Regions from separate parts of the Streptomyces sp. NPDC054786 genome, predicted to be linked through region 2. Evidence: riboswitches for the same ligand, from Rfam matches in the RefSeq annotation. Region 2 holds a riboswitch; the other holds the start of a gene.

Region 1 (14,343 bases), on a different contig from region 2:
GACCGCTCCGGAGCGGAGCAGGACAATCCGCGCCGCAACCAGGCGCTGCTGCTGTCGGAGCAGGCCGCGTACGCCCACAACACCGGGACGGGCGGCGGCCCCGACCTGGACCTGTTCTACCCCCAGGACGGCGCGGCCCGGCTCGACTACCCGTACACGCTGGTCGACGACGCGGAGATGAGCCCCGAGCAGACCCGCGCCGCCAACCGTTTCATGACGCTGCTCGGCGAGACCGACGGACAGCGCACGCTGCGCGAGCACGGCTTCCGGGCCGGCAACGGCAAGGCGGACCCGAAGGTGACCGCCGCGGCCGGCGGGCGCGCTCCGCAGCCGTACTCCGCCGACCCCGCCGATCCGCCGACGGTCAAGGAACTCCAGGCGCTGATGGGCATGTGGACGGTCACGGTGCAGAACATCCGGCTCACCACGGTCGTGGACGCCTCGCCGTCGATGGGCAGCCCGGTCCCGGGCGGCGGCGGCCGGTCCCGGATGGATCTCGCCAAGAAGTCCCTGCTCCAGGCGCTGGCCACCTTCACACCCGAGGACGAGATCGGGCTGTGGAAGTTCGCCACCTTCCTGGACGGCGACAAGGACTATGTGGAGCTGTCCCCCACCGGCCGGCTCGGCGACCGGGAGACGGCCGGCGGCACCCACCGTGACGCGCTCACCGCCGCCTTCAGCTCGCTGGCCCCGGTGCCCCGTGGCGCCACCGGCCTGTACGACACCACGCTCGCCGCGTACCGGGAGGCCTGCGCCTCGTATGCGAGCGGGAAGCTCAACTCCCTGGTCATCGTCACCGACGGCGCCAACGACGACGCCGGCAGCCTCGGCCTCGACGCCCTGGTCGACAAGCTGAAGGAGCTGTCCGACCCCAAACAGCCGGTGCCGCTGATCGCCCTCGCGATCGGCCCGGCGGCCGACACCTCGGCCCTGGACCGCGTCGTGGCGCCGACCGGCGGATCGGCGCACCAGGTCAGCGACCCGTCGCAGATCCACCAGGTGATCCTCAAGGCCCTCCTGGCGGCGGGCGGCAAGGGCCCTCGCTGAGCCCCCCGGGCGGCGGCCCCGGAACCCGGTCGGCCGCACCGGCAGCCACCGGGCGCTGTCCGCCGCCCCGCCTCGCTACGCCCCCTCGGCCGCCGCCTCCTGTGGCTCCCGTACGGCGGGCCGCCCACGCACCGGCCAGGCGACCGGCCAGGTGTGCACCGGCTCCCCGGTGTGCATCAGCTCGCTGTAGCGCCGGGTCATCGCGGCCAGCGCCGCATCCCGGTCCAGGCCTTGGCGCCGGGCGTGGTGGCAGGCCGCGGCCTGCCAGGACGCGCCGTTGACCCGGCGCCGGCAGCGCTCCTCGATGATGCCGAGGTAGTGGTCACGATCGGCCGGTTCCACCCCCCAGGCGTCCAGCCCGCGGGCCGCCAGCGGCAGCAGTTCCCTGCGCACCAGCCGTACGGCCGGGATTTCGGCGATGCCGCCGGCCCGTCCGGGACGGGGCCAGTCCAGGGCGGCGTCGATGCCGTACCGGCAGGCGGCGTCGAAGTTGCGGGCCGCGGCGGCGAACGGGAGGCGCGACCAGATGGGGCGCGGCTCCTCGGCCAGCGCCCGCACCAGTCCGTAGTAGAAGGCGGTGTTGGCGATGACGTCGGCGACGGTGGGGCCGGCCGGCAGCACCCGGTTCTCGACCCTGAGATGCGCGACCCCGTCGGCGACCGCGTAGACGGGGCGGTTCCAGCGGTAGATCGTGCCGTTGTGCAGCACCAGTTCGGCCAGGTCGGGCGCCCCGCCCTCGGCGAGGACCCGCAGCGGCTCCTGCGGTCCACACACCGGCAGCAGCGGCGGGAAGTAGCGCAGATTCTCCTCGAACAGGTCGTATGCGGAGTCGATCCACCGCTCGCCGAACCAGGTGCGGGGGCGTACCCCCTGGGCCTGCAGCTCGGGCACACGGGTATCGGTGGCCTGCTGGAAGACCGGCGGCCGGGACTCGCGCCACAACTCACGGCCGAAGAGGAACGGCGAGTTGGCGCCGACCGCCACCTGCACCGCGGCGACGGCCTGGGCGGCGTTCCAGACAGCGGCGAAGCGGCCCGGTGTCACCTGGAGGTGCAGCTGGACCGAGGTACACGCGGCTTCCGGTGCGATCGAGGGCGAGCGGGAGACCAGATGCTCGACGCCCCGGATATCGAGTGCGAAGTCCTCGCCGCGGGCCGCCCGCATCTGGTCGTTGAGCAGTACATAGCGGTCGTTCTCGGAGAGGCTGGCGGCCGTGAGGTCGGTGGCGTGCAGGGTGGGCAGGATGCCGATCATCACGATCCGGGCGGCGACCTCGCGCGCCTTCCTTTCGGCGTAGGCGAGTCCCGTACGGAGTTCCTCGGCGAGCTGGTCCAGGACCCGGCCGCTCAATCGGTGCGGCAGGATGTTGACCTCAAGATTGCACTGGGCGAGTTCGGTCTGGAAATCGCAGCTGGCGATGCGCTCGAGCACCTGCGAGTTCATCATGCGGGGCAGCCCGTCGGCGCCGGCCAGATTGAGTTCGATCTCCAGCCCCATGAGATTCTTGGGCCGGTCGAACCTCTCCTCCTCCAGGAGCCTCCGCAATCCCTCAAGACACTCGTGAAGCTTTCTTCGATAACGCTCCCGGTCCGCCAGGTCGATCCCGTCCGCGGCGACCTTCTCCCCCATCGAAGGGTCCCTCCTCGAGTGAACGACCCGTGACCACGGGCCGCTTGGGGCCTTCCCCGACTCCACCGGGGCTCACGCTACGGTCGATGATGCCCCGGCAATCTGATCGATAACGCCGCAGCGGCACGCCGGTACCGATAGGCTCGAAGTGGCCCAGCCTCCGGCACCTCCCATAGGCATATCTCGGCGGCGATCGCCTTCCGCATTTCCTTCGTGAGAAACACCGACGAGATCCGGCCTACCGCGCCGCCGAGGAAATGTGAGGTGACGCCGTAAAACGTTGCACAAAGCGGCGGAAAGCACCTCACTCAAGGGTCTGGATTTCATCTTGCCGGAAATCCACAAGGCCGGTAGACGAAACACTTTCAGAACATACGTCGTATAAACTCCGCTTACGAGGCAGAGACTTGGCGCCCAGCGTCTCGGTGTTCTCATCGGCACGGGGCACAGCGACTGACCTCGCCGGGCCGCAGCCCCGGCCGGCCACGCTCTGACCCCGCACGCAGACAGCGTCGTTTGCACCTGCCACGCTCCACCGTGTCTCCGAAGTGAGAGGCGACCCACCATGCCGCTGCACCTCCCCCCTGCCCCCGCGCCTGCCCTGCGCAGCGTTCTCGCCGCCCTCGGCTCGCCCACCGCGGTCCGCGAGGCCCCGGTCTCCGCGCTGCGCGCCCATCAGGGTCCGCTCAGCCCCGACCACCCGCTGCCCGTCCACGTCTGGGACGACGTCAGCCGGGCCGGCGGTATGCCGCAGACCCGACTGGCGGGCTGGCGCTTCCTGGTCCGCGGCGGGGAGCGTGCCGTGGCGACCGCCGAGGCGATGCTCACCGCGGACGGCTGGACCTTCGCGCGGTTCTGCGGCGGCCCCTATGTCGCCGCGACCGAGCAGGCTCTGGCGCAGGCCGAGTCGCTCGCCACGCCCTACCAGCCACGACTGCTGTCCGTTCCCGAGCTGTACATGCTCACCCTGTGGCTGCATCACGACATCGCCTCCGACGGCGCCGAAGGGCTGCCCGCGCCCGGTGACCTGCTGGTTCCGCTGGCGCCCGCCCCGCCGGGGATCGCCGCGCACCGTCCGCAGCCCATCGCCGACCTGCTCCCCCGGCTCACCCGGCGCCTCACGCCCGCCACCCCGCTGCTCGCCGAACCCGCCTGAACCGGCGCGCCGGCCCCGCTGCCCGCGGACACCGGCCTCCGCCCCCGCACGAGCATGCCCCGCGGCCCTTCCGGCCGCGGGGCGCTCTGTCGTACTCACCCACGCGGGCTAGCCCGCGGATACCTCTCCCAATCCTCTTGGGGAGGAGTGCAATTGGGAGCAACCGCCCGCATGGGTGACGCGTCCATACCGAGTGAGTACCGCTGCTGCGAAATCCCTGCGGAATCCTGCCCGTGGGGCAACACTGGGACCGACCGAAGGAAACGGGGGAGCGGCCATGAACACCTCATCGAGCCGCACAACGACGTTCACCACACCGCAGCGAAAGACAACTTCCATGTGCCAGCACCAACCGCCCTGCCCGTCTGCGAACTCCACCGACCGGGAGGCCGCACACCCTGTGGCGCACCACCCGGAGCAGGGCTGGAGCCTGCTCTGCAACGGCGTCCTGCTCTTCGAGGACACCGGTGAGCTGCTGCCGGACGGGCAGGTCATCGCCCCGCACCGCGCTCGCGCCATCGCCGCCGCCTGACCCGCGAGAGCGGCACGAACCACAGGGCCCCCGGCAGATCTGCCGAGGGCCCTTGAATGTTGCGGTGACGCCGTTGCCGTACCTCAGTTGTCGTACTCGTCCAGAGGCGGGCAGGAGCAGACGAGGTTACGGTCGCCGAAGGCACCGTCGATGCGGCGCACCGGCGGCCAGTACTTCTCCGAGGCCTCGACACCGGCCGGGAAGACGGCTTCCTCACGGGTGTACGGGTGCGACCAGTCGCCACCGAGCGCGGCCGCCGTGTGCGGGGCGTTGCGCAGCGGGTTGTCGTCCTTGTCCCACTCCCCCGAGCCGACCTTCTCGATCTCCGCGCGGATGGCGATCATCGCGTCGCAGAACCGGTCCAGCTCGCCGAGGTCCTCGCTCTCGGTCGGCTCGATCATCAGCGTGCCGGCCACGGGGAAGGACATCGTCGGCGCGTGGAAGCCGTAGTCGATGAGCCGCTTGGCGACGTCGTCGATGCTCACACCGGTCGCCTTGGTCAGCGGCCGGACGTCGATGATGCACTCGTGGGCGACCAGGCCGCCGGGGCCCGTGTAGAGCACCGGGTAGTGCGGCTCCAGGCGCTTGGCGATGTAGTTGGCGCTCAGCACCGCTACCTGGGTGGCGCGCTTGAGGCCCTCGCCGCCCATCAGGCGGACGTACGCCCAGGAGATCGGCAGGATGCCGGCCGAGCCCCAGGGCGCCGCGGAGATCGGTCCCACGCCCGTCTCGGGGCCCGCAGCGGGCTGCAGCGGGTGGTTGGGCAGGTACGGCGCCAGGTGGGCGCGTACGCCGACCGGACCGACGCCCGGGCCACCGCCGCCGTGCGGGATGCAGAACGTCTTGTGCAGGTTGAGGTGCGAGACATCGCCGCCGAACTTGCCGGGCTCGGCGATGCCGACCAGCGCATTGAGGTTCGCGCCGTCGACGTAGACCTGGCCGCCGGCGTCGTGCACCGCCGCGCAGATCTGGGTGATGTGCTCCTCGAACACGCCGTGTGTGGAGGGGTAGGTGACCATCAGGACCGCGAGCTCGTCACGGTGCTTCTCGATCTTGGCGTGCAGATCGTCGGCGTCGACCTCGCCGTCCTCACCGGTCTTGACGACGACGACCTTCATTCCGGCCATCACCGCGCTGGCGGCGTTGGTGCCGTGCGCGGAGGACGGGATCAGACAGACGGTGCGCTGCTCGTCGCCGTTGGCGCGGTGGTAGGCACGCACCGCCAGCAGACCGGCCAGCTCGCCCTGCGATCCGGCGTTGGGCTGGATGGAGACCTTGTCATAGCCGGTGACCGTGGCCAGTCGCTCCTCCAGCTCCTGGATCAGCGTGAGGTAGCCCTGGGCCTGGGCGGCCGGCGCGAACGGGTGCAGCTGGCCGAACGCGGGCCAGGTGACCGGCTCCATCTCGGTGGTCGCGTTCAGCTTCATCGTGCAGGAGCCGAGCGGGATCATGCCGCGGTCCAGCGCGTAGTCCTTGTCCGCGAGGGTGCGCAGGTAGCGCAGCATCGCGGTCTCGGAGCGGTACTGGTGGAAGACCGGGTGGGCGAGGTAGTCGTCGCCGCGCAGCAGAGCCTGCGGCAGCGTTTCGTCGGCGGCCGCGTCCAGCTGCTCGACGTCGCCGTGCACACCGAAGGCGCCCCAGACGCCGGCCAGCTGCGCGCGTCCGGTGGTCTCGTCGCAGGCGATGCCGACCAGATCGGCGTCGACCTGCCGGAGGTTGACACCGGCCTCGCGGGCGGCGGCGACGACCTCGGCGGCTCGGCCGGGCACCCGCGCGGTCAGCGTGTCGAAGTACGCGCCGTGCACGATCTCCACGCCGCCGGCCCGCAGGCCCTCGGCGAGGACCGCGGCGTAGCGGTGGGTGCGCCGGGCAATGGTCCGCAGGCCCTCGGGACCGTGGTACACCGCGTACATACCGGCCATGACGGCGAGCAGCACCTGCGCGGTGCAGATGTTGCTGGTGGCCTTCTCCCGGCGGATGTGCTGCTCGCGGGTCTGCAGCGCGAGGCGGTAGGCCTTGTTGCCGTCGGCGTCGACCGAGACGCCCACCAGACGCCCGGGCAGGCTGCGGGCGAACTGGTCGCGTACGGCCATGAACCCGGCGTGCGGTCCGCCGAAGCCCATCGGGACGCCGAAGCGCTGGGTGGTGCCGACGGCGATGTCCGCGCCGAGCTCACCGGGCGAGGTCAGCAGCGTCAGGGCGAGCAGGTCGGCGGCGACGGTGACGATCGCGCCCAGCTCGTGGGCCTGCTCGATGACGGCGCGCGGGTCGCTGACCGCACCGGAGGCGCCCGGGTACTGCAGCAGCACACCGAACACACCGCGCTCGGCGATCTCGGCCGGAATGCCGTCGGACAGGTCGGCGACCACGACCTCGACGCCGGTCGGCTCCGCACGGGTCTGGATCACGGCGATGGTCTGCGGCAGACAGTCGGCATCGATCAGGAAGACGCCCTGCTTGACCTTGCCGACCCGGCGGGAGAGCGCCATCGCCTCGGCGGCTGCGGTGCCCTCGTCCAGCAGGGAGGCACCGGAAGTGGGCAGTCCGGTCAGGTCGGCGACCATCGTCTGGAAGTTGAGCAGCGCCTCGAGGCGGCCCTGCGAGATCTCCGGCTGGTAGGGGGTGTACGCCGTGTACCAGGCCGGGTTCTCCATGACGTTGCGCAGGATCACCGGGGGGGTGAACGTGCCGTAGTAGCCGAGTCCGATCATGGACGCCAGCACCTGGTTACGGTCCGCGAGGCCGTGCAGCTCCTGGAGCACCTCGGCCTCGGTACGGGCCTGCGGCAGGCCGAGCGCTTCCGCACTCTTGATCACATCGGGGACGGCGGTGGCGGTGAGCTCGTCCAGCGATCCGAATCCGACGTGCGCGAGCATCTTCGCCTGCGCCTCGTGGTCGGGACCGATGTGCCGGTGCTCGAAGGGGGTGCCGCGTTCCAGCTCGGTCAAGGAGATGCGATTGGTGGTCATCTGCGGGGGCCTCCTGGTCGGTGCGACCTACGAGGGGCACCACGGCGCGGGTGCCCGGACGGCCTCCCCCTCTGTCATCTAACCTGAGAGCTTCACCGGCCCGCCCGAGGCGGCCCGGCTTTCACCGTCGGTGAGGAGGGGTCCCGGACTGTACCTTCCGTGGCCCGCCCTGCTTTCCAGAGTGACCTCGCCCATGCGGTACGTGTGCCTGAGAGATTCCGGGGAGGATTTGCTCCTTCGGCGCCCTGGTCGCGAACGACAAAGGACTCTCCCGCACGGGGTTTGCGGCCATGGGCCAGCCTACCAGCGCGGCACTCGAAGGATCCTTCGAGTGGCCAGGGCATGAAATGTGCCGTTTGGTAGTTGTCAGAGGGCAGTTGCGACCAATTGGAGGGACCGTGCAAACCGATATCGATCCCCGGAGCCTGATCGGCCGCAAAGCGTTCGACCGCAACGGCGCCAAAATAGGCACGATCGACGAGGTCTATCTCGACGACGCGACGGGGGAACCGGAGTGGGCGGCCGTGCGCACCGGACTCTTCAGCCGGGACGCGTTCGTCCCCCTCGAACCCAGCAAGATGGTCGGTGAGGGACTGCACATTCCCTACGACCGCAAGTTGATCAAGGACGCGCCGGACTTCGGCGTCGGCCGTCATCTCTCCCCTGAGCAGGAACTTCAGCTCTATCACCACTACCGACTGGATATCTCCTCCCCGACCTCCGATCCGGTGTCCTCCCCCGGCTCCGGTGACCAGGACTTCGGCAAGATCGCCGGCTCGGACGACTGACCGTCCGCCGGCCCCCCGCCCACCAACGGGAGGGGCTCCCCGGGCCGCAGTGCCGGATCCTCGACAGCAAAGGTCCGCACCCTTCCCGGTGCGGACCATGGCGTTTCGAAGCGTACGGTCACTCTCCCCACCCCACTGCCCTGCACCCAGCCGGCGCCGTATGCGTCGTGCACCACGTCCAGTCCCGGATGCCAGCGCCGCGGCCGCTCCTCCTCGGGCTCGTGCGGCGCCGTCTCGCCACCGGACGGCTCCGCCGCTGCTCTCGCAGTCTCCTCCGCCTCCCGCTCCGTCGCCAGCTGGGCGAACAGATCCTCCTGTGTGAAGTCGGCCAGTCCGCTGACCCCCACACCCAGCAGCCGGACCCCGCCGGTGGTGTCCACCGTCTCCAGCAGCCGCGCAGCGGCCTCCCGTATCACCGCCGGATCGTCGGTGGGCCCACGGAGCGTCTCGGAGCGGGTCAGCGTCGAGAAGTCGTAGTTGCGCACCTTGATGACCACCGTCCGCCCGGAGCGCCCGGCGGCCCGCAGCCGCTGTACGCAGCGGTCGGCCAGCCGCAGCACCTCGCTCCGCACCCGCGTCCGGTCGGTCAGATCGACCTCGAAGGTGTCCTCGACCGAGATGGACTTCGCATCCCGCTCGGCCACCACCGGCCGGTCGTCCTGGCCCAGCGCCATGGCATACAGCCCGGCTCCGTGCGCCTTGCCCAGCAGCCGCACCAGCTCGGCCTCGCCGGCCTCCGCGGTCTCCGCGATGGTGTGGATCCCGGCCCGGCGCAGCGTCTCGGCCGTCGCGGGCCCCACCCCGGGCAGCGTCCGCACCGTCATCGGGCCCAGCATCTCCCGCTCGGTACCGGGCTCGATGACCACCAGACCGTCCGGCTTGGCCGCCTCCGAAGCGATCTTCGCCAGCATCTTGGCGCCGGCCAGCCCCACCGAGCCGGTCAGACCCGTGGCGGAGTGGATGTCTCGGCGCAGCTGCTCCCCCACGACCCGCGTGGCGGCCGTCTCGGGCGGCACCCCGCCCGCTTCCAGGTCGACGAACGCCTCATCCAGGCTCAGCGGCTCCACCAGCGGCGACAGCGCGTGCAGCAGCTCCATCACCGTCTCACTCACCTGGCGGTACAACGTGAAGCGCGGGGTGAGATAAGCGGCGTTGGGGCACAGCCGGCGCGCCTGGGCCGTGGGCATCGCTGAGCGGATACCGAACACCCGGGCTTCGTACGACGCCGTGGAGACCACCCCGCGCACGCCGATCCCGCCGACCACCACGGGCTTGCCGCGGAGGCTCGGCTTGGCCGCCTGCTCGGCGGCCGCGAAGAACGCATCCATGTCGAGATGCAGAATCGTCGGCGCGGGTCTCACATGTCCGATGCTGCCCCATGCCACTGACAATCGGCCCGATGCCGGGCCGGTGATGCCCTCAGGGACTCAGCCCGCCCGGTTGCGCCGCCGCGCCAACTCGTCGTGCGGGTTCTTCCCGACCAGGGTCTCGCCGGTGTCCACACGCTCCCCGTGGAGCTGTGACAGCACGCTCTCCACGTCGCGCCACACCACACCCACAGCGATCCCGAAGACGCCCTGGCCGCCCTGGAGCAGATCCACGACCTGGTCGGGCGAGGTGCACTCGTAGACCGTCGCGCCGTCGCTCATCAGCGTCATCCGCGTCAGATCCGCCAGCCCGCGCGAACGCAGATGCTGGACGGCGGTGCGGATGTTCTGCAGCGACACCCCGGTGTCCAGCAGCCGCTTGACGATCTTCAGGACCACGACGTCCCGGAAGCTGTAGAGCCGCTGGGTGCCGGAGCCGTACGCCGGCCGGATGCTCGGCTCCACCAGGCCCGTGCGCGCCCAGTAGTCGAGCTGCCGATAGGTGATGCCCGCTGCCGCACAGGCGGTCGGGCCGCGATAGCCGATGTTCTGCGCCTCGCAGTCCCCCGACACCGCCGCGGCCGATGCCGGGGCAGGGTCTGCTGCCGCGCCCGAGTGGAGCGGCAACGCCCCTTCCGCCGCCATACCGTCGCCGGTGATTGCCACGCCGCCCTCCGTCCTCCACGTCCCGGACGGGACCTGCCACATCGACGGTATGCAGTCACTCGGGGTGCGTCAACGATCGCCGCGCTCGCCACGCCGAGTGATAATCACCCTACGAGTGGTTTCTCGTGACCTCGCACGGGGAAGGCCTCATTGTTTGGCCGGAAACAGGCGGTTCGCCTGGCCGGTATTACTGACTGTTGGTCCCGAAGTCCTCGGGCGAGATCTGGTCGAGGAACTCGCGGAACTTCTCCACCTCGTCCTCCTGCTCGTCCGGGATGGCGATCCCCGCGTCGTCCAGCACACCGTCGGTACCGAAGATCGGCGTTCCGGTGCGCAAAGCCAGCGCTATCGCGTCGGACGGACGCGCACTGACCTCGACCCCGCTCGCGAAGACAAGTTCGGCATAGAAAACCCCCTCGCGCAGATCCGTGATGCGGACCTGCGTCAGCTCCTGGCCCACCGCTTCGAGCACATCCTTGAAAAGGTCGTGCGTCAGCGGCCTGGCAGGGACCATGCCCTGCTGGGCGAAGGCAATGGCGGTGGCCTCCCCTGGCCCGATCCAAATGGGCAAGTATCGGTCGCCTCCCACCTCCCGCAGGAGCACGATCGGTTGGCTGGAAGGCATTTCCACCCGGACACCCACGACGTCGAGCTCGTTCACACAGCAACCCTAGGACGTGCCCGGCCGGTTTGGGTAGTCGGGCACTCGTTTGCTCACTACAGCCGGACCCGCAAAGCGGTCTGCACCAGTGCCGCATGCAGCCGTACGGACAGCGTCGCCAGCTCCCTGGCAGTGGCTTCGGCATGGGCCCTGGTCTGCGGATTACGGTGCCGCCGAAGGGGTGCAACGACCTGCTCGACCAGGCCGGCCTCGCGCTCGGCGGCCGCCTTCACGGCACGCAGATGCCGCGGTTCGAGACCGAAACGGCCCAGGTCCGCAACGAGCTTGGCCACCGTGACGGCCTCGATGTCGTATCCGCCCTCCGCATGAGGGACGATGAGTCCGTAGGACTCCCAGTCGGCGAGCGCCGCCTCGTCCACCTCCGCGGCGGCCAGCAGCTCGGCCCGACCGATCCGGGCAGCCGTCGGGCGCTCCTCGCCCGGGCCGTGCACGCCTTCGACCAGATCCCGTGAGGGTGTGGCCGGGGCCGGAAGCTGGACCCGCTCACCGCGCTCCAAGGCGTCCAGGTGTTCCCGGATGACCTTCAGCGGCAGATAGTGGTCCCGCTGCATCCGCAGGACGGCGGCCAGCCGCTCGACGTCCGCCGACGTGAATTTGCGGTATCCGGAAGGCGTGCGCTTCGGCTCGACCAGTCCCTCGGCCTCCAGGAAGCGAATCTTGGAGATGGTGACCTCGGGAAACTCCTCGCGCAGCAGGGTGAGCACCGTGCCGATGCTCACCGGCTTACCGTCCGAGGAGGCGGCGCCGGCAAAGCCGGCACCGCCTTTCGGTGTATGGCGCATATGCCTTCCCCGGCCGGTCAGATACCGGCGCCTCGCTGGCTCGCGTAGAAGACCAGGCGGAACTTGCCGATCTGGACCTCGTCGCCGTTGGCAAGGGTGACGGAGTCGATCCGCTCGCGATTGACGTAGGTACCGTTCAGGCTGCCGACATCGGCGACCGTGAAGAGACCGTCAGGGCCGCGGCGGAATTCCACATGACGGCGCGAAACCGTCACATCGTCGAGGAAGATATCGCCCTGCGGATGCCGGCCCGCCGTCGTCAGCTCACTGTCCAGAAGGAAGCGGCTGCCCGAATTCGGACCCCGCCGGACGACCAGCAGCGCCGAACCCAACGGAAGGGCGTCGACAGCCGCCTGGGCCTCGGGGGACAGCGACGGCGACAGATTCTGGCCCGTCGCCTCCGAGTCGTAGGCCTCCAGCCCCGAAATGGAGATGGTGGAGGTCGTCTCGGACGCCCTCTCGGGCTGAGCGCCCGCACGCAGCGGCGCACCACAGTTGGAACAGAACCGGCTCGCCTCGGCGTTCCTGTTCCCACACCTCGTACAAATCGGCAAGGCCGACCCTCCACCCGTGCGTGCGGCTGATGGTTCCTGGGAACCTATGCGGGCGGCCCCGGAGGGGTCAACAGAACCCGCGCCGTGCCCCCCGGACGGCCCGCTGACCTCGTCACGGAAGAGCGGACGGTCCTCAGCAGCGCCGCTCTCGTCGGACCGGCCCGACGCGCGGTGCCGCGCGGAGCCGCTGCCGCCATCCTGGCGGGCGCTCTTGCCGAACAGCTTTCCAAACAACTTCACGGGCGATTCCCCTTGAACGACATAGACCCGCCCGTGGGGCAGGACGAACCCTCGATGCACACACCGGCCCATCCGGACATCCTGTGAACGTCCGTGGCCTTCAGACAGTTTCCACCACACACCACATGCACGGTGCGTCGACCCCCCGCTACCTCGTGCCCTCCCCGGGCACTCGACATAGGTGTACGCCTCACTGCGATGACGACCGAGCGTAGTCAGGCCGCTTCGCCTGTCGCAAGGCGCTCACAATGATCTTCTCCTCACGGGTCACGGACACCTTGGCCTGCTCCTTTTCCAGAGTCTGGACCACTCCACCGGGGATGTTCAGCGCCGGTTCCAGGTCCTGCGGCTTACCGATGACCTTGAAGCGGTACGGCTGCGTGACGCGCTTGCCGTCGATCTCCACGCCACCCCGGAGATCCGAGAGAGAGGTGTTCGCGACGACCCGGACGTCATTGACCTGGATGGCCTCCGCGCCGGCCGCCCGCAGCTCCTGGATGGTGTCCAGCAGCTTGTCCGCCTCGACGGAGTGCTTCGGGTCGTCGATGGTCAGGTTGATGCCGGGCCCTTGCGCCGCGACGGTCCCGGCCAGCACACCCAGCTGCTGTTCCTTCTCCACGGTCTGCTTACGGGCCTCCTCGGCCTGGTCCGAGCTGTTCGCCAGCTCGGTCTTCTGCCCTTCCAGGCGCCGCTGTTCGTCGGTCAACCGCTGGGAGCGATTGTCCAGCTCGTCCAGAATGCGCACCAAGTCCTCCTGACGCGCACCCCGCAGCGCACTGCTGTCACTTGTGGAACGTACCTGAATCGCCAGGCCGAGGCCGAGAATGAACAGGAGCAACGCAACGATCAGTTGAGCGCGGGTCAGCCGCGGCGGCCACAGGCTCGCCACCAGCCGCTCCCGACCACTTTGCGGGCGCTCCGCAGTCCCGTTATCGGCAACCGCCTCCGGAGTCGAGGAGTCTGCCCCTTTATCGGCGCTCTGTCCAGCACTGTCCGGTTCCGGGGCTTCGGTCTCTTCCTCGGCCTCCGCCCGCTCAGAGGTGCTCCGGCTCTCGGGCGGCATCGGCCACCGGCCGGCCGTACTGCTGTCCTGGTCCGGCTCCGGCTTCTTCTCCGGCTCCGGTTCATGCCACTTCTCCGGCTCCGGCTGCTCTGCCTTCTTCTCCCGCTCGGGGCGCTCCGGCCCCTTCTCCCACTCCGGCTGTTCCGGCTGCTCCGGCTGTTCCGGCCCATCCGGCTGCTCCGACTGCTCCGGCTTCTTCCCCGGCTCCGGGGTCTCTTCCATCGACATCTGCCTCACGCCCGGAAGACGTGCCGGCGGATCGCGGCGGCGTTGGAGAAGATCCGGATACCCAGCACCACGACGACGCCGGTGGAGAGTTGGGCGCCGACGCCCAACTTGTCGCCGAGGAAGACGATCAGCGCGGCCACGACGACGTTCGACAGGAAGGAGACCACGAAGACCTTGTCGTCGAAAATGCCGTCCAGCATCGCGCGCAGACCACCGAACACGGCATCCAGCGCCGCGACGACAGCGATCGGCAAGTAGGGCTCGACCACCGTCGGCACCACGGGTCGGACGACAAGCCCGACCACGACTCCCACGATGAGGCCCAATACGGCGATCACGATGTGCCCTTCCCTGTGTCGGCGCCGTCCGCCTTGGCGGCACCGGCCTGCGGCTTTGCGGTACGTACGATCAAACTGGGCGCGGGTGTCAGCGTGACCTTGTTCTCCGCGGAAATCCTGGTGCGCACGCCGTAGTTCTCCTGCAGCACATGAAGGTACTGACCGTCGGCGCTGTCCTGGAAAGCGGTGCTCAGCCTCTGCCCGTCCCCCACCGCCAGCACCGTATAAGGCGGCGCCAGTGGCTTGTTGTCGACCAGTATGGCGTCTCCTGCGGCTCTGATCGCCGAGAGTGACGTAAGCCG
Region 2 (14,343 bases):
GTGGCGGAGGAGGAGTCGGGCGGCTCAGCTCTGGATGAAGGCGGCGTACGCGTCGGCCGAGAGCAGTTCGCCCGGCTCGCCGCTGATCTTCACCTTGAACAGCCAACCACCCTCGAACGGGGCGGAGTTCACCAGCGAGGGGTCGTTGACGACATCCTCGTTGATCTCGGTGATCTCACCGTCGACGGGCGAGTAGAGATCGCTGACCGACTTGGTCGACTCCAGCTCGCCGCAGGTCTCGCCCGCCGCGACCGTGGTACCGACCTCAGGGAGCTGCACGTAGACGACGTCGCCGAGCGCGTTGGCCGCGTGCTCGGTGATGCCGACCGTCGAGACGCCTTCCTCGGCGCCCGACAGCCACTCGTGCTCCTTGCTGTAGCGCAGCTGCTGGGGGTTGCTCATGACTCGATTCTCCTGTACGCGAGGGTGTGATCGTGAAGGGGGTCGCCCCCTGGCGCAGCCAAGGGGAGGGTCTTGCACAGTGAGACGCACGGGCGCACCGCTGCCCGCGTCCGCCGCGCGTGAACCGTTACTTCTGCCGCTTGTAGAACGGCAGAGCGGTGACCTCGTACGGCTCATGGCTTCCACGGATGTCCACGCAGACACCCTCGGTGCCCGGTGTGGCGTAGGCGGCGTCGACGTAGGCGATCGCGACCGGCTTGCCGAGGGTGGGGGAGGGGGCCCCGGAGGTGACCTCGCCGATGACCGTGCCGTCGGCCGTGACGACCGGGTATCCGGCGCGCGGGATCCGGCGGCCCTCGGCGATCAGACCGACCAGCTTGCGCGGCGGCTGGGTCTCGGCGCGCTCGGCGGCCGCCGCCAGCGCGTCGCGGCCCACGAAGTCACCGCCGTTGGAGGTCTTCTCGAACTTCACGACCCGGCCCAGGCCCGCGTCGAACGGCGTGGTCGAGGTGGTCAGCTCATGCCCGTACAGCGGCATGCCCGCCTCCAGGCGCAGGGTGTCCCGGCAGGACAGGCCGCAGGGCACCAGACCGGCGTCCTTGCCGGCCTCGGTCAGCGCCTCCCAGAGGGCGACCGCGTCGGCGGGCCGGACGAACAGCTCGAAGCCGTCCTCACCGGTGTATCCGGTGCGGGCGATCAGCGCCTCGACACCGGCGACGGTGCCGGGCAGACCCGCGTAGTACTTGAGGCCGTCCAGATCGGCGTCCGTCAGCGCCTTGAGGATGCCGGGGGACTCCGGGCCCTGCACCGCGAGCAGTGCGTAGGCGTCGCGGTCGTCGCGGATCGCGGCGTCGAAACCGCCCGCCCGCGCGGTCAGCGCGTCCAGCACCACCTGGGCGTTGGAGGCATTGGCGACGACCATGTACTCCTGGTCGGCGAGGCGGTAGACGATCAGGTCGTCGAGGATGCCGCCCTCGGCCTCGCAGATCATGGTGTAGCGGGCGCGGCCGGTCTTCACCCCGCCGATGTTGCCGACCAGCGCATAGTCGAGGAGATCGGCGGCCCGCGGGCCGGTGACGGTGATCTCGCCCATGTGGGAGAGGTCGAAGAGGCCGGCGCGGGTGCGGACGGCGACATGTTCGTCGCGCTCGCTGCTGTAGCGGAGCGGCATGTCCCAGCCGGCGAAGTCGGTCATGGTGGCGCCGAGCGCGCGATGGGTGGCATCCAGCGCGGTGCGGCGGGGGGCATCAGTCATGGGTTCTGGGCTCCCAGGCATGGGTGACAAGACGGTCTCCCCATCTGTCATCGGAACCTGAGAGGTTCACCGGGATCCCGCGAACGGACCCGGTTTGCACCTTGGGTGGAGCCGCCCCGTCAACCTGGCAGTGGCTCGCTTTTCAGATCTGCCTCGCCCGCGCGGTATAGGGGCCTGAGAGATTCAAGGGAGGACTTGCTCCTTCGGCGCCCCGCCTTGGCGGCCGGGGACTCTCCCGCACGGGTTCAAGCGGCCGGTATGGAGTTGGCGGTGCACGGCTGAGCTGAGATGTGCACGTGGCGGCCACATCATTGCACGGGATCGCCGGATACAGGAGCCCTGGTCGGCGCCCCGCCCATGACGTGGGCAGATCGAACAATCGCCTTGATGGGCATTACCTTTTCTTGACACTCTGCGGGTAGGGGACGGGCTCGAACCGGAGCAGAACCGGACGGGGAGGACGATCGCGTGCACAGCGAAGCGGCATTCGGGGCCACTTCAGGGGTCGTGCCGTCGGCTGTCGTGCCGGCGGTGCCGCCCGTCGCCGTGTCCCGGACCGGCCGGACGCCGCGGTCCGTCGTCCGGCCGGGCCGCGGTGCCGAGATCGTGGACCTCCGGGGCGCGGGACGCGCGAGGAACGCCGCCGAGCTGCGGTTTCCGGCCGGCGACCTGGTGGTGGTCTCGGGCCTGCCGGGCAGCGGCAAGAGCACCCTCATGCATCGGGTCGTGCCGCCGCTGGACGCACACGGCGCCGCGGTGCACCGCATCGATTCGCAGGACGTACGCGAGCGCTGGGAGCACGGCAGACTGCGCCGGCTGCCGTACGCCCTCTACCGCCCGCTGGTCCGGGCCGCCCACTATCTGACGCTGGGCCGTGTGCTGCGCTCCGGCGACAGCGTGGTGGTGCACGACTGCGGCACCCTCGCGTGGGTGCGTGGCTGGATCGCGCGGTCGGCGGTGCGCGGCGGCCGTGGGCTGCATCTGGTGCTGCTCGATGTGTCGCCCGAGGCGGCGCGGTCCGGCCAGGAGGCGCGGGGGCGCGGGGTGTCGGGGTACGCCTTCGCGCGGCACCGCAGGGCGGTGGGCCGGCTGGTCGGCGCGGCGGAGTCGGCCCGGCTGCCGAAGGGGTTCGGCTCGGCCGTGCTCCTCGACCGGCGGGCGGCGAGCGCCCTGGAGACGGTCGGCTTCGGCTGAGCGGACGGGCACCCCGCCCCGCAGGTCCCGCCGCACGCCTTCTCGTCTAGGGTCTTTGGCCAGATGGCGCGGTTGGGAACGGGTGGATACAGATGACATTTGCGGAGCAGGGGATACCCCAGCTGGCGTGGCCGGCGAATGAGCTCGAAGAGGTGCTGGCCGCTTCGGTCGGGCACCCGGGCGCCGGTGGCCGGATCGTCGAGGTACTGGGCCGGAGCCGGGTGTGGGTGCCGCTGCCCAACGGCGGCGGCCCGGAGAGCGCGGGCCCCGGCGCCCGCGGCCTCGATCTGCCCACCGTCGAGTTCGACGGTGCGGCCTATGTCCCGGTCTACAGCTCCGAGCAGGAGTTCCTGCGGGTGGTCGGCGCACACATGCCCTTCACCGTCGCCCCGGCCCGGGAGTTCGCCCGCGGGCTGCCGCCGCACATCGGCATGGCGGTCAACCCCGACGGCATGATCGGCGTCCCGCTGCCGCCGCCCGCGGTGGCCGAACTGTGCCGGGAGGGGCGCCATGAGTTGGCCGGTCTGCCCAGCGGTGGCCGGGTGCGGCTCTTCGAGCCGGACTGGCAGGACGAGCCGGTGGACTTCCTGGCCGCCGCCGGACTGGAGTTCTCCGCCGCCGGAATTGTCCTGACTGCCCGGCGTGCCCTGGCAAGTGTCGAGGGCGACACGCCCGCGCTCTTCGTCGGTGTGCAGATCGGGACGGACGCCTCGGCCCTGCACGACGGCACCGCCCGCGAGACGGTACTGTCAGCCCTCGGACGTGCGCTCGGCGCAGTACCGCTGCCCTGGTCCGTACAGCTCGTCATGCTCGACCTCGCCCAGGGCGACCCGGTCGCCGACTGGATGCTGGAGCGTGTGCGGCCCTTCTACTCTCGGGACCACTCGTAAGCTGGTTGGATGACGGGCGGGCGCACCCACACGTGCCCTGCTGACAGAAGGGACGGACCACGTGAGCGCGGGTGCGCATCAGGGGCCGGCGGCGGCCGGACAGCTGGAGCAGCTGCTCCAGCAGGTCTCGCCCGGCCGTTACGACGCCTATGAGGCACTGCTGCACGCGCTCGCCGCGAGCCAGGTCTGGATGCTGCTCTGGCACGGCCGGGCCGGTATGCCCGATGCGCAGTACGGAAACATGGAGGTCGAGGGCCTCGGTTATGCGCCGTGTGTGACCTCGGCGCCCGAGCTCGCCGCCTCCGGCTGGAACCGTGACCACGAGGTCGTCACCGGCCCGGAGATCGCCGCCGCGCTGTTCCCCGACCGCTGGGGCCTGTGGCTGAACCCGCATGCCCCCGGCGGTGGTGTCGGCATCCCGTGGCTGGATCTGCGCCGTGTCGCCGGTGGTCTGGACCGGCTGCCCGCCGGTCCGCTGCGGATCTCGGAGCCGGTCATCGACATCCCGCAGTTCTACGCGCTGCTCGCCCAGAACGCCCACCGGACGCCCGCCGTGCGGTCGCTGCGCCGGGCCTGGGTGCAGCCGGCGCTCGGTGCCCCTTATCTGGCGATCGGTCTGGATCTGTACGACACCGGCCAACAAGCGGTGGATTCGGCGCGGTTGATGATCCAGCAGTCGATCGGCGCGGTTCCGGACGGTCTGCCCGTCTCCACGGTCGCGATGAACGACGAGTACGACCCGGTCGGCATGTGGATGCGGGCCTCCGCGCGCCCCTTCTTCGACCGTGACGGCTACGCCCAGCCGCCGGGTCAGCCGGCCCCCGCACCGTCGTACGGCTACGGCTCCCCGCGCCCTTACTGACAGCGCGTCTCCGGCGCCCGGGAGTGCCGGCCGGGCGCCGGTCTTGTGGTGAATGCTCCCTGTATGCCCTGCGGTTGAGGCCCTCTCCTGCGGGTGATCGCTCCGCTGAGCCCGAACTGCTGTCCGTATAACGGAACGTCGTGGAGCACATCACAGTTGCGCATCCTTTCCCCGTCAGGGCTGGTGACTGATCGAGAAAGGGATGAAGACTCCGGAAACAACAGGGCCTCGGTCCTTTGTACGAGCGTCATCCCGTACGGCGTCGCGTGAGCCTCTGACTTCCATAGTGCGAACTTCCGCGATGCCCGCATGACTTGCACCGAACTTGCACCAGTGATGTGAACCAGGCCGCTGTCCGCGGCGCGCAGGGGCCGGCCACCGTCGGCCGAGAGGGGTCAAAGGCACTGTGACGGCACCGATCGAGACCACCGGGGCGGCTGCTGAGGCGCAGCCGGAAGCGGTGCTGAAGGGCGTCGAAGGAAAGCGGATCGAGGGGCGTTCGCTCGGTCAGATCGCATGGTTGCGCTTCCGGCGGGACAAGGTCGCGGTGGCCGGTGCCATCGTTGTCATCCTGCTCATCGCCATCGCCGCCCTCTCCCGTCCGATCCAGTCCCTGCTGGGGCTGGACCCGAACAGTCCCAACCAGTCGCTGATCGACCCCAACACCACGCTCCCCAAGGGCGATCTCGGTGGCATGAGCGCGGACCATCCCCTGGGCGTGGACCCGAAGTTCGGCCGTGATCTGCTCGCCCGGATCCTGGAGGGCTCCTGGGTGTCGCTGATCGTGGCGTTCGGCGCGACGCTGCTGTCGGTCGCCATCGGCACGGTTCTCGGTGTGATCGCCGGCTTCTACCGCGGGCGGGTGGACGCCGTCATCAGCCGGATGATGGATGTCTTCCTGGCCTTCCCGCTACTGCTGTTCGCCATCGCGATCTCCGCCTCGCTGCAGGGCGGTGCCTTCGGCCTGGAGGGCCTGCCGCTGCACATCTCGGTGCTGATCTTCGTGATCGGCTTCTTCAACTGGCCCTACATGGGGCGGATCGTGCGCGCGCAGACCCTGTCGCTGCGCGAGCGTGAATTCGTGGACGCAGCGCGCGGCATGGGCGCACGCGGGCCGTTCATCCTCTTCCGGGAGCTGCTGCCCAACCTGGTGGGGCCGATCATCGTCTACTCGACCCTGCTGATCCCCTCCAACATCCTCTTCGAGGCGGCGCTGAGCTTCCTGGGCGTCGGCATCCAACCGCCCCAGGCGTCCTGGGGCGGCATGCTCAACCAGGCGGTCAAGTACTACGAGGTCGATCCCCAGTACATGATCGTCCCCGGCCTCGCGATCTTCGTCACCGTGCTCGCGTTCAACCTGCTCGGTGACGGACTGAGGGACGCGCTGGACCCGCGCAGCCGCTGACGGCTGTACCGGGCGCCCGCTCAGACGCCCCAACTGCGTTACTGCATTTCCGCGTTACTGCTTTTCCGCATTTTGAGGTTTGACGTTTCTCGACGAACGAAGGGGACACCGACCATCATGCGAAGGTCAGTTCCGGTCGCGGCTGTCGCGGCCATCACCAGTGCGGGCCTTTTGCTGGCCGGCTGCAGCGGGGGCAAGGGCTCCTCGGAGGGCTCGGGCAAGGCGAACGCCGCCACCAAGGGCGTCGTCAACGCCTCGGACGCGAAGGGCGGCACGGTCACCTACGCGATGAGCGACGCCCCCGAGTCGTTCGACCCGGGCAACACGTACTACGCCTTCATCTACAACTTCAGCCGGCTCTACGCGCGCCCGCTCACCACCTTCAAGCCGGGCCCCGGCACCAAGGGCAACGAGCTGACCCCGGACCTCGCCGAGTCGATGGGCAAGCCCAGCGACGGGGGCAAGACCTGGACGTACAAGCTCCGCAAGGGCGTCAAGTACGACGACGGCTCCGAGGTCACCTCGCAGGACGTCAAGTACGCCGTCGAGCGCAGCAACTTCGCGCGTGACACCCTCTCGCTGGGCCCGAACTACTTCCAGCAGTTCCTCAAGGACAACGACGGCGGCTACAAGGGTCCCTACAAGGACAAGAGCAAGGCCGGTCTGAAGTCCATCGAGACCCCGGACGCCCAGACGATCGTCTTCCACCTCAAGAGGCCGTTCGCCGAGTTCGACTACCTGGTGAGCGCCCCGCAGACCGCCCCGGTCCCGCAGGCCAAGGACAAGGGCGCGGACTACACCAAGTCCGTGCTGTCCACCGGCTCGTACAAGTTCGAGAGCTACGAAGAGGGCAAGAAGCTCACCCTGGTCCGCAACCCGCAGTGGTCCGCGAAGACGGACCCGCTGCGCAAGCAGCTTCCGGACAAGATCGTCCTGAACCTGAAGGTCGCCCAGTCGACCATCGACAAGGACCTCCAGTCCGGTAACACCCTGGTGGACCTGGCCGGCCGTGGTGTCGACGGGCAGACGCAGGCCCAGCTCCTGACGGACTCCAAGGAGAAGGGCAACACCGACAACACTCTTGGCCAGCGCCTGGTCTACACGGCGCTGAACACCAAGGTGAAGCCGTTCGACAACATCGAGTGCCGCAAGGCCGTCGAGTACGCCATCGACAAGAAGGCCGTACAGACCTCGCTCGGCGGCCCGATCCGCGGTGAGCTGGCCTCCACGGTCCTGCCGACCGACATCGACGGCTACCAGAAGTACGACCAGTACCCGCAGAAGTACGACGGCGACAAGCTGGACCTGACCGAGGCCAAGAAGCACTGGGCCAAGTGCGGCGCCGGCAAGACCACGACCACGATCCTGGCCCGCAACGACCGCCAGGACGAGGTCGACGCGGCCACCTCGATCATCGACTCGCTGAAGAAGATCGGCGTCACCGCCAAGATCCAGTCGTACCCGACCAGCAAGTACTTCTCGGACTACGCCGGTGTGCCGAAGTTCAACAAGAAGAACAACGTCGGCCTGATCATGATGCAGTGGGGCTCGGACTTCCCGACCGGCTACGGCTACCTCCAGCAGATCCTGAACGGCAAGGCGATCAGCCAGTCCGGTAACACCAACCTCTCGGAGCTGGACGACCCGGCCATCAACAAGCTGCTCGACAGCGCCATCGCCAACACCGACAAGGCGGCCCGCGAAAAGGCCTACGCCGAGATCGACAAGAAGGCGATGGAGCAGGCGGCGATGGTCCCGCTCACCTACTTCAAGGTTCTGATGTACCGCTCGCCCAAGGCCACCAACCTGGTGTCCACCTCGGCCTTCAGCGGTCAGTACGACTACCTCAACATCGGCGTCAAGAAGTAGCAGCCCTGGAAGGCAGGTGAAGGCATTGGTGTCCGCGGGCCGGCGGTAAACCGGCTCGCGGCGCCGACGCCGCATCCCCGTGTTCTCGTACATAATCCGCAGGTTGATCAGCGCAGTGGTCCTGCTGCTGATCGTCAGCGCGGTCACTTTCGGCATCTTCTTCCTGCTGCCGAAGCTGGCCGGGCAGAGCACCGACCAGCTTGCCCAGCAGTACATCGGAAAGGCCCCCACGCCCGCGGACATCGCCGCGGTCAAGAAGAATCTCGGCCTGGACAAGCCCGTGTACGAGCAGTACTGGGAATTCCTCAAGGGCATTTTCGTCGGCGTCGACTACAAATTCGGTCCGGAAGTGGCCAAGTGCCACGTGCCGTGCTTCGGCTACTCCTTCAAAACCCATATCGAGGTCTGGCCGGAGATCCAGACCCGGCTTCCGGTGACTCTCTCGCTGGCCGCCGGTGCGGCCGTGCTGTGGGTCGTCTCCGGTGTCGCCACCGGCGTGCTGTCCGCGCTGCGCCCCGGCTCGTTCTTCGACCGGGTGGCCATGGGCGTCGCACTGGCCGGCGTCTCCCTCCCGATGTTCTTCACCGGCGCCCTGGCGCTGGCCCTGTTCACCTACCAGTGGCCGATCTTCGAACGCAGCGACTATGTGCCGCTGATGGACGATCCGTTCCTGTGGGCACGGACCCTGGTCCTGCCCTGGGTCACCCTGGCCTTCCTCTACTCCGCGCTCTACGCCCGGCTCACCAGAGCTGGCATGCTGGAGACGCTGAGTGAGGACTACATCCGTACGGCCCGCGCCAAGGGTCTGCGCGAGCGCAAGGTGGTCGTACGGCACGGTCTGCGGGCCGCGCTCACCCCGATCATCACGGTCTTCGGCATGGACCTGGGCCTGTTGCTCGGCGGTGCCCTGATCACCGAACAGGTCTTCTCGCTCAAGGGAGTCGGCGCCTTCGCCGTCGAGGCGATCAACGCCAACGACCTCCCGAACATCCTCGGCGTCACCTTGCTCGCCGCGTTCTTCATCGTCATGTGCAATCTGGTGGTGGACGTTCTGTACGCCGCCGTCGACCCGCGGGTGAGGCTCTCGTGACCGACTCCTCCGAGGACAAGACCGAGGCCGTCGTGGGTGAACCCACCGCGGCCGGCTCCCGGCCCCCCTCCGCCTTCCTCGAAGTGCGGGACCTGAAGGTGCACTTCAACACCGACGACGGGCTGGTGAAGTCGGTCGACGGCCTGAACTTCACCCTGGAGAAGGGCAAGACGCTCGGCATCGTCGGCGAGTCCGGCTCCGGCAAGTCCGTGACCTCGCTCGCCGTGATGGGACTGCACCGCGCCTCGCGCCAGCAGCGCAGCAAGGTGAACATGTCCGGCGAGATCTGGCTGGACGGCAAGGAGCTGGTCTCCGCCGAACCGGACGAGGTGCGCCGGCTGCGCGGCCGCGAGATGGCGATGATCTTCCAGGACCCGCTGTCCGCACTGCACCCCTTCTACTCGGTCGGCAGCCAGATCGTGGAGGCGTACCGCGTCCACAACGACGTGGACAAGAAGACCGCACGCAAGCGGGCCGTCGAGATGCTCGACCGGGTCGGCATCCCGCAGCCCGACAAGCGGGTGGACGACCATCCGCACCAGTTCTCCGGCGGTATGCGCCAGCGCGCCATGATCGCGATGGCGCTGGTCAACAACCCGGAGCTGCTGATCGCGGACGAGCCGACCACCGCACTGGACGTCACCGTCCAGGCGCAGATCCTGGACCTGATCCGCGATCTGCAGAAGGAGTTCGGCTCGGCGGTCATCATCATCACCCACGACCTCGGGGTGGTCGCCGAACTCGCCGACAACCTGCTGGTGATGTACGGCGGACGGTGCATCGAGCGCGGCCCGGCCGAGAAGGTCTTCTACGAGCCCCAGCACCCCTACACCTGGGGACTGCTCGGCTCCATGCCGCGCATCGACCGGGACCAGACGGACCGGCTGATCCCGGTCAAGGGATCTCCGCCCAGCCTGATCAACGTCCCGCCCGGCTGCGCCTTCAACCCCCGCTGCCCGTACGCGGATGTGCCCAAGGACAACCTCACCCGTACGGTCCGCCCCGAACTGCGCGAGGCCGGCGGCGAGCACTTCTCCGCCTGCCATATGTCGCAGGAGGAGCGGGAGCGTATCTGGACCGAAGAGATTGCGCCGAAGCTGTGACCGAGACGACTGACGACCAGAACAAGAAGATTCCGCTCCAGAAGACGGCGGAGGCCTCGGCGAAGTCCGCGGAGAGCGCCTCCGATGCCGAGCCGCTGCTCAGGGTCCGCGGTCTGGTCCGGCACTTCCCGATCACCAAGGGCCTGCTCAAGCGGCAGGTCGGGGCGGTGCAGGCGGTCGACGGCATCGACTTCGACGTACGGCCGGGCGAAACCCTCGGCATCGTCGGCGAGTCCGGCTGCGGCAAGTCGACGATGGGCCGGCTGATCACCCGCCTCGACGAACCGACCGGCGGCTCCATCGAGTTCCAGGGCAGGGACATCACCCATCTGTCCCCGGGCAAGCTGCGGCCGATGCGCCGGGACGTCCAGATGATCTTCCAGGACCCGTACGGTTCGCTGAACCCGCGGCACACCATCGGCGGGATCGTCTCCACCCCCTTCCGCCTCCAGGGCGTCGAGCCCGAGGGCGGGCTGAAGAAGGAGGTACAGCGGCTGCTGGAGCTGGTGGGCCTGAGCCCGGAGCACTACAACCGCTATCCGCACGAGTTCTCCGGCGGCCAGCGGCAGCGCATCGGTATCGCCCGTGCGCTGGCGCTCAAGCCCAAGCTGGTGGTCGCCGACGAGCCGGTCTCGGCCCTCGACGTCTCCATCCAGGCCCAGGTCGTCAACCTCATGGACGACCTGCAGGACGAGCTGGGCCTGACGTACGTCATCATCGCCCACGACCTTTCGGTCATCCGGCATGTGTCGGACCGGATCGCGGTCATGTACCTCGGCAAGATCGTGGAGTTGAGCGACCGCCAGGGGCTCTACGAGTCGCCGATGCACCCGTACACCAAGGCGCTGCTGTCCGCCGTGCCGGTGCCCGACCCCAAGCGGCGCACCCAGCGCGACCGGATCCTGCTCAAGGGCGATGTGCCCTCGCCGATCAACCCGCCCTCCGGCTGCCGGTTCCGCACCCGTTGCTGGAAGGCGACCGAGGTGTGCGCCACCACCGAGCCGCCGCTGGTCGCGCTGCGGACGGGGCACCAGGTGGCCTGCCATCACCCGGAGAACGCGGAGCACGCCGGGCACGCCGGGACCGCGGAGAGCGCAGCCCTGGCGCCCGGTAAGGAAGCAACCGACGAGTAACACTGAGGACTTGGCAAAGTCCTGGGTAAAACGCGACGGGAGAGTGCAGAGTCAGCACGGTTGTTCGATCTTGAGGCGAACTTCATCCGTGTGTCCGAAGGGATGACTCATGGCACTCTCCCGTTCTGCGCGTCGCACCTCCCGCTGGCTCGCGCTGGCCACCGCGGTGGCCTCGGCCGCCACCATCGCCGCCGCACCCGGCGCGTCCCCCGGCGCCCCGGGCATCGGTGACCCGTACTTCCCCAAGCTGGGCAACGGCGGCTTCGACGCCCTGCACTACGACCTCGGCGTCAGCTACGAACCCGGCAGCGGCCGCCTCGACGGCCGCACCACGCTCACCGCGAGAGCCACCAAGAACCTCTCCGCCTTCGACCTCGACCTGCAGAAGCTGACGGTCGACTCGGTGCGGGTGAACGGCCGGCGGGCGCACTTCACCAGATCCGGCGACGAGATATCCGTACGCCCCGACTACCCGCTGCGCCGCGGCAAGAAGTTCGCCGTCACCCTCGCCTACCACGGTGTCCCCAAGCCGCTGACCGGTCCGATCGTCTTCGGCTCCGACTACGGCTGGATGAAGACCAAGGACGGCGTCTTCGTCGCCTGCGAGCCGAATGCCGCCTCCACGTGGTTCCCCTCCAGTGACCACCCCGGCGACAAGGCGACCTATGACATCCGCATCGACGCCCCCAAGGGCCTCACGGGTGTCTCCAACGGGCGCCTGATCAGCTCCGGGGAGGCGCACGGCCGCTCGTACGCCCACTGGCGCGAGCGCCGCCCGATGGCGACGTACCTGGCCACCGCCACCATCGGCAAGTTCGACGTCCGTACGGGCACCACCCCCGGCGGCACGCCCATCTATGTGGCCACCGACCCGACCCTGCCCGCGGGCAACGTCGATGTCTACGGCGTCACCGCCGAGGCCACCGACTACTGGTCGAAGGTCTTCGGCCCGTACCCCTTCGAGGAGACCGGGGCGATCGTCGACGACATGCCGCAGGCCGGCTTCTCGCTGGAGGTGCAGTCCAAGCCCGCCTACTCGGCCGTGCGCAACGAGACGACCATCGTCCACGAGCTGGCGCACCAGTGGTTCGGCGACTCGGTCTCCGTCCGGCAGTGGAAGAACATCTGGCTCAACGAGGGCTTCGCCAGCTATGCGCAGTGGCTGTGGGCCGAGCACCGCGGCACCCTGAGCGCCCATGACGCCTTCCGCAAGGCGTACGACTCCCGGCCGGCGGGCGACGACTTCTGGAAGGTGAAGGTCGGCGACCCGCAGCGGGACACCATGTTCGCCCAGGCGGTCTACACCCGGGGTGCGATGACGCTGCAGACGCTGCGCGAGCGGATCGGCGACAAGGCCTTCTTCAAGCTGCTGCCGGCCTGGACCTCCGCGCACCGCTACGGCAACGCGGACACCGCCCAGTTCATCGCGCTCGCCGAGAAGATCTCGGGACAGCAGCTGGACGGCCTCTTCGACACCTGGCTGAACACGGACAGCAAGCCGTCGCTGCCGGCGAACTGAGGGTCCGGCCGCCTCGGTCAGCCGGAGTCCTGCTGCCCGCGGCGGCTGCGGAGCTGCTGCGGGCGCGGCAGATGCAGCCCGAGGTAGACCGCTCCCATCCGCAGTGCGAACACCACCCCCGCCGAGATCGCCGCGGCGGGGGTGGCCCCCGTGCCGAGCAGGTACAGCAGCAGATAGCAGCAGCCGCCGGCCAGCGCGGCGATCGCGTAGACGTCCTCCCGCAGCAGCAGCGGCGGGAACTCCCCGCACAGCACATCGCGGATGACCTCACCGGCGACCCCGGTCAGTACCGCCAGGATGATCACCGCGAGCGGGGTGGCGCCCGCGTCGATCGCGGCGCGGGCCCCGATCACCGTGACCACGGACAGCCCGATCGCGTCGGCCACCAGCAGCGCCTTGTGCGGCAGCTGCCAGAACCGCAGATAGATCATGGTGCCCAGGCCGGCACAGATGATCACGGTCAGCAGTACCCAGTCGTGCGTCCAGTACAGCGGTCGCCGGTCGAGGATGAGATCGCGCAGCGTGCCGCCGGAGATGGACGCGGCGAAGGCGAGCACCAGGCCGCCGAAGGGGTCCATGTTGGCGCGATAGGCGGCCAGTACCCCGCTCGTGGCGAAGGCGGCGACGCCGACCAGATAGAGCACGTGAAGCATGGCGCCATCATGGCAGGCCCGGAAGGAATGCTTCCGTGGGAGCCCGTTGAAACTGACACTACCGGTCAGTAACTATCCGGTGTAGCGTGCAACCCATGGCTCTGGTGACCCAAGGCAACAGCGAGTTCGACCGCGATACGGCGGTCACCCGCCGCGCCCCCGGCGTCTACGACGCGCACCTCTCCGCCGGCTGGACCATCATCCAGGCGGTCAACGGCGGCTACCTCCTGGCCCTCATGGGCCGCGCCCTGGGTGATGCCCTCCCGCACCCCGACCCGCTCTCCGTCACCGCGCACTATCTGACGGCCTCGGTCCCCGGCCCCGCCGTCATCCGCACCGAGGTGGTCCGCACCGGCCGCACGATGTCGACCGGTACCGCGAGCCTCGTCCAGTTCGCGGAGGACGGCAGCGAGATCGAGCGGCTGCGGGTGCTCGCCGCGTACGGCGACCTCGGTGCGCTGCCCGAAGACGTCCGTACCACCGCCAAGCCGCCGGCCATTCCCCCCTACGAGCACTGCCTGGGCACCGACAGCGCCCCCGGCGGCCGCCCCGCCATCTCCGGCAGCACGGCCATCACCGACCGGCTGGCGCTCCGCCTGGACCCGGCGACCGCCGGCTGGGCCGTCGGTGCCCCGTCCGGCAAGGGCGAGATGCGCGCCTGGTTCGGCCTCGCCGACGGCCGCGAGCCCGACCCGCTCTCCCTCCTGCTGACCGTCGACGCCCTGCCGCCCACCGCCTTCGAGATGGGCCTGTCCGGCTGGGTGCCCACGGTCGAGCTGACCGCCCACATCCGCCGGCGTCCGGCGCCCGGCCCGCTGCGGGTCGCCATCACCACCCGCAATCTGGCGGGCGGCTTCCTGGAGGAGGACGCGGAGGTCTGGGACTCCGAGGACCGACTGGTCGCCCAGTCGCGGCAGTTGGCGCGGGCGTTGCTGGAGGGGTAGCGCGGGCGCGGCGGCCGGCAACAG

What was found. Region 2 has a riboswitch for glycine ahead of gcvT (glycine cleavage system aminomethyltransferase GcvT). Riboswitches for the same ligand answer to the same signal wherever they lie in the genome.
Region 1: linked by a shared signal. The riboswitch ahead of gcvP (aminomethyl-transferring glycine dehydrogenase) and the one ahead of gcvT (glycine cleavage system aminomethyltransferase GcvT) in region 2 are both predicted to bind glycine.

What each region holds. Positions count from the first base shown of each region.
Region 1 covers NZ_JBSHAW010000045.1:58,518-72,860, forward strand. The annotation lists gene ACWGI6_RS31270 (substrate-binding and VWA domain-containing protein) at 1-1,047, shown strand, start outside; gene ACWGI6_RS31275 (glutamate-cysteine ligase family protein) at 1,123-2,676, opposite strand; gene ACWGI6_RS31280 (hypothetical protein) at 3,242-3,832, shown strand; gene ACWGI6_RS31285 (DUF5999 family protein) at 4,170-4,364, shown strand; gene gcvP (aminomethyl-transferring glycine dehydrogenase) at 4,448-7,333, opposite strand; glycine riboswitch at 7,395-7,519, opposite strand; glycine riboswitch at 7,520-7,617, opposite strand; gene ACWGI6_RS31295 (PRC-barrel domain-containing protein) at 7,732-8,121, shown strand; gene ACWGI6_RS31300 (DNA polymerase IV) at 8,025-9,482, opposite strand; gene ACWGI6_RS31305 (MerR family transcriptional regulator) at 9,549-10,154, opposite strand; gene ACWGI6_RS31310 (bifunctional nuclease family protein) at 10,342-10,815, opposite strand; gene ftsR (transcriptional regulator FtsR) at 10,872-11,618, opposite strand; gene ACWGI6_RS31320 (FHA domain-containing protein) at 11,636-12,484, opposite strand; gene ACWGI6_RS31325 (DUF881 domain-containing protein) at 12,603-13,703, opposite strand; gene ACWGI6_RS31330 (small basic family protein) at 13,709-14,041, opposite strand; gene ACWGI6_RS31335 (DUF881 domain-containing protein) at 14,038-14,343, opposite strand, start outside.
Region 2 covers NZ_JBSHAW010000044.1:201-14,543, forward strand. The annotation lists gene gcvH (glycine cleavage system protein GcvH) at 25-402, opposite strand; gene gcvT (glycine cleavage system aminomethyltransferase GcvT) at 530-1,657, opposite strand; glycine riboswitch at 1,692-1,809, opposite strand; glycine riboswitch at 1,810-1,905, opposite strand; gene ACWGI6_RS30675 (AAA family ATPase) at 2,165-2,851, shown strand; gene ACWGI6_RS30680 (enhanced serine sensitivity protein SseB) at 2,944-3,741, shown strand; gene ACWGI6_RS30685 (enhanced serine sensitivity protein SseB C-terminal domain-containing protein) at 3,803-4,603, shown strand; gene ACWGI6_RS30690 (ABC transporter permease) at 5,010-6,008, shown strand; gene ACWGI6_RS30695 (ABC transporter substrate-binding protein) at 6,126-7,877, shown strand; gene ACWGI6_RS30700 (ABC transporter permease) at 7,957-8,967, shown strand; gene ACWGI6_RS30705 (ABC transporter ATP-binding protein) at 8,964-10,070, shown strand; gene ACWGI6_RS30710 (ABC transporter ATP-binding protein) at 10,100-11,203, shown strand; gene ACWGI6_RS30715 (M1 family metallopeptidase) at 11,313-12,722, shown strand; gene ACWGI6_RS30720 (trimeric intracellular cation channel family protein) at 12,740-13,375, opposite strand; gene ACWGI6_RS30725 (thioesterase family protein) at 13,471-14,319, shown strand.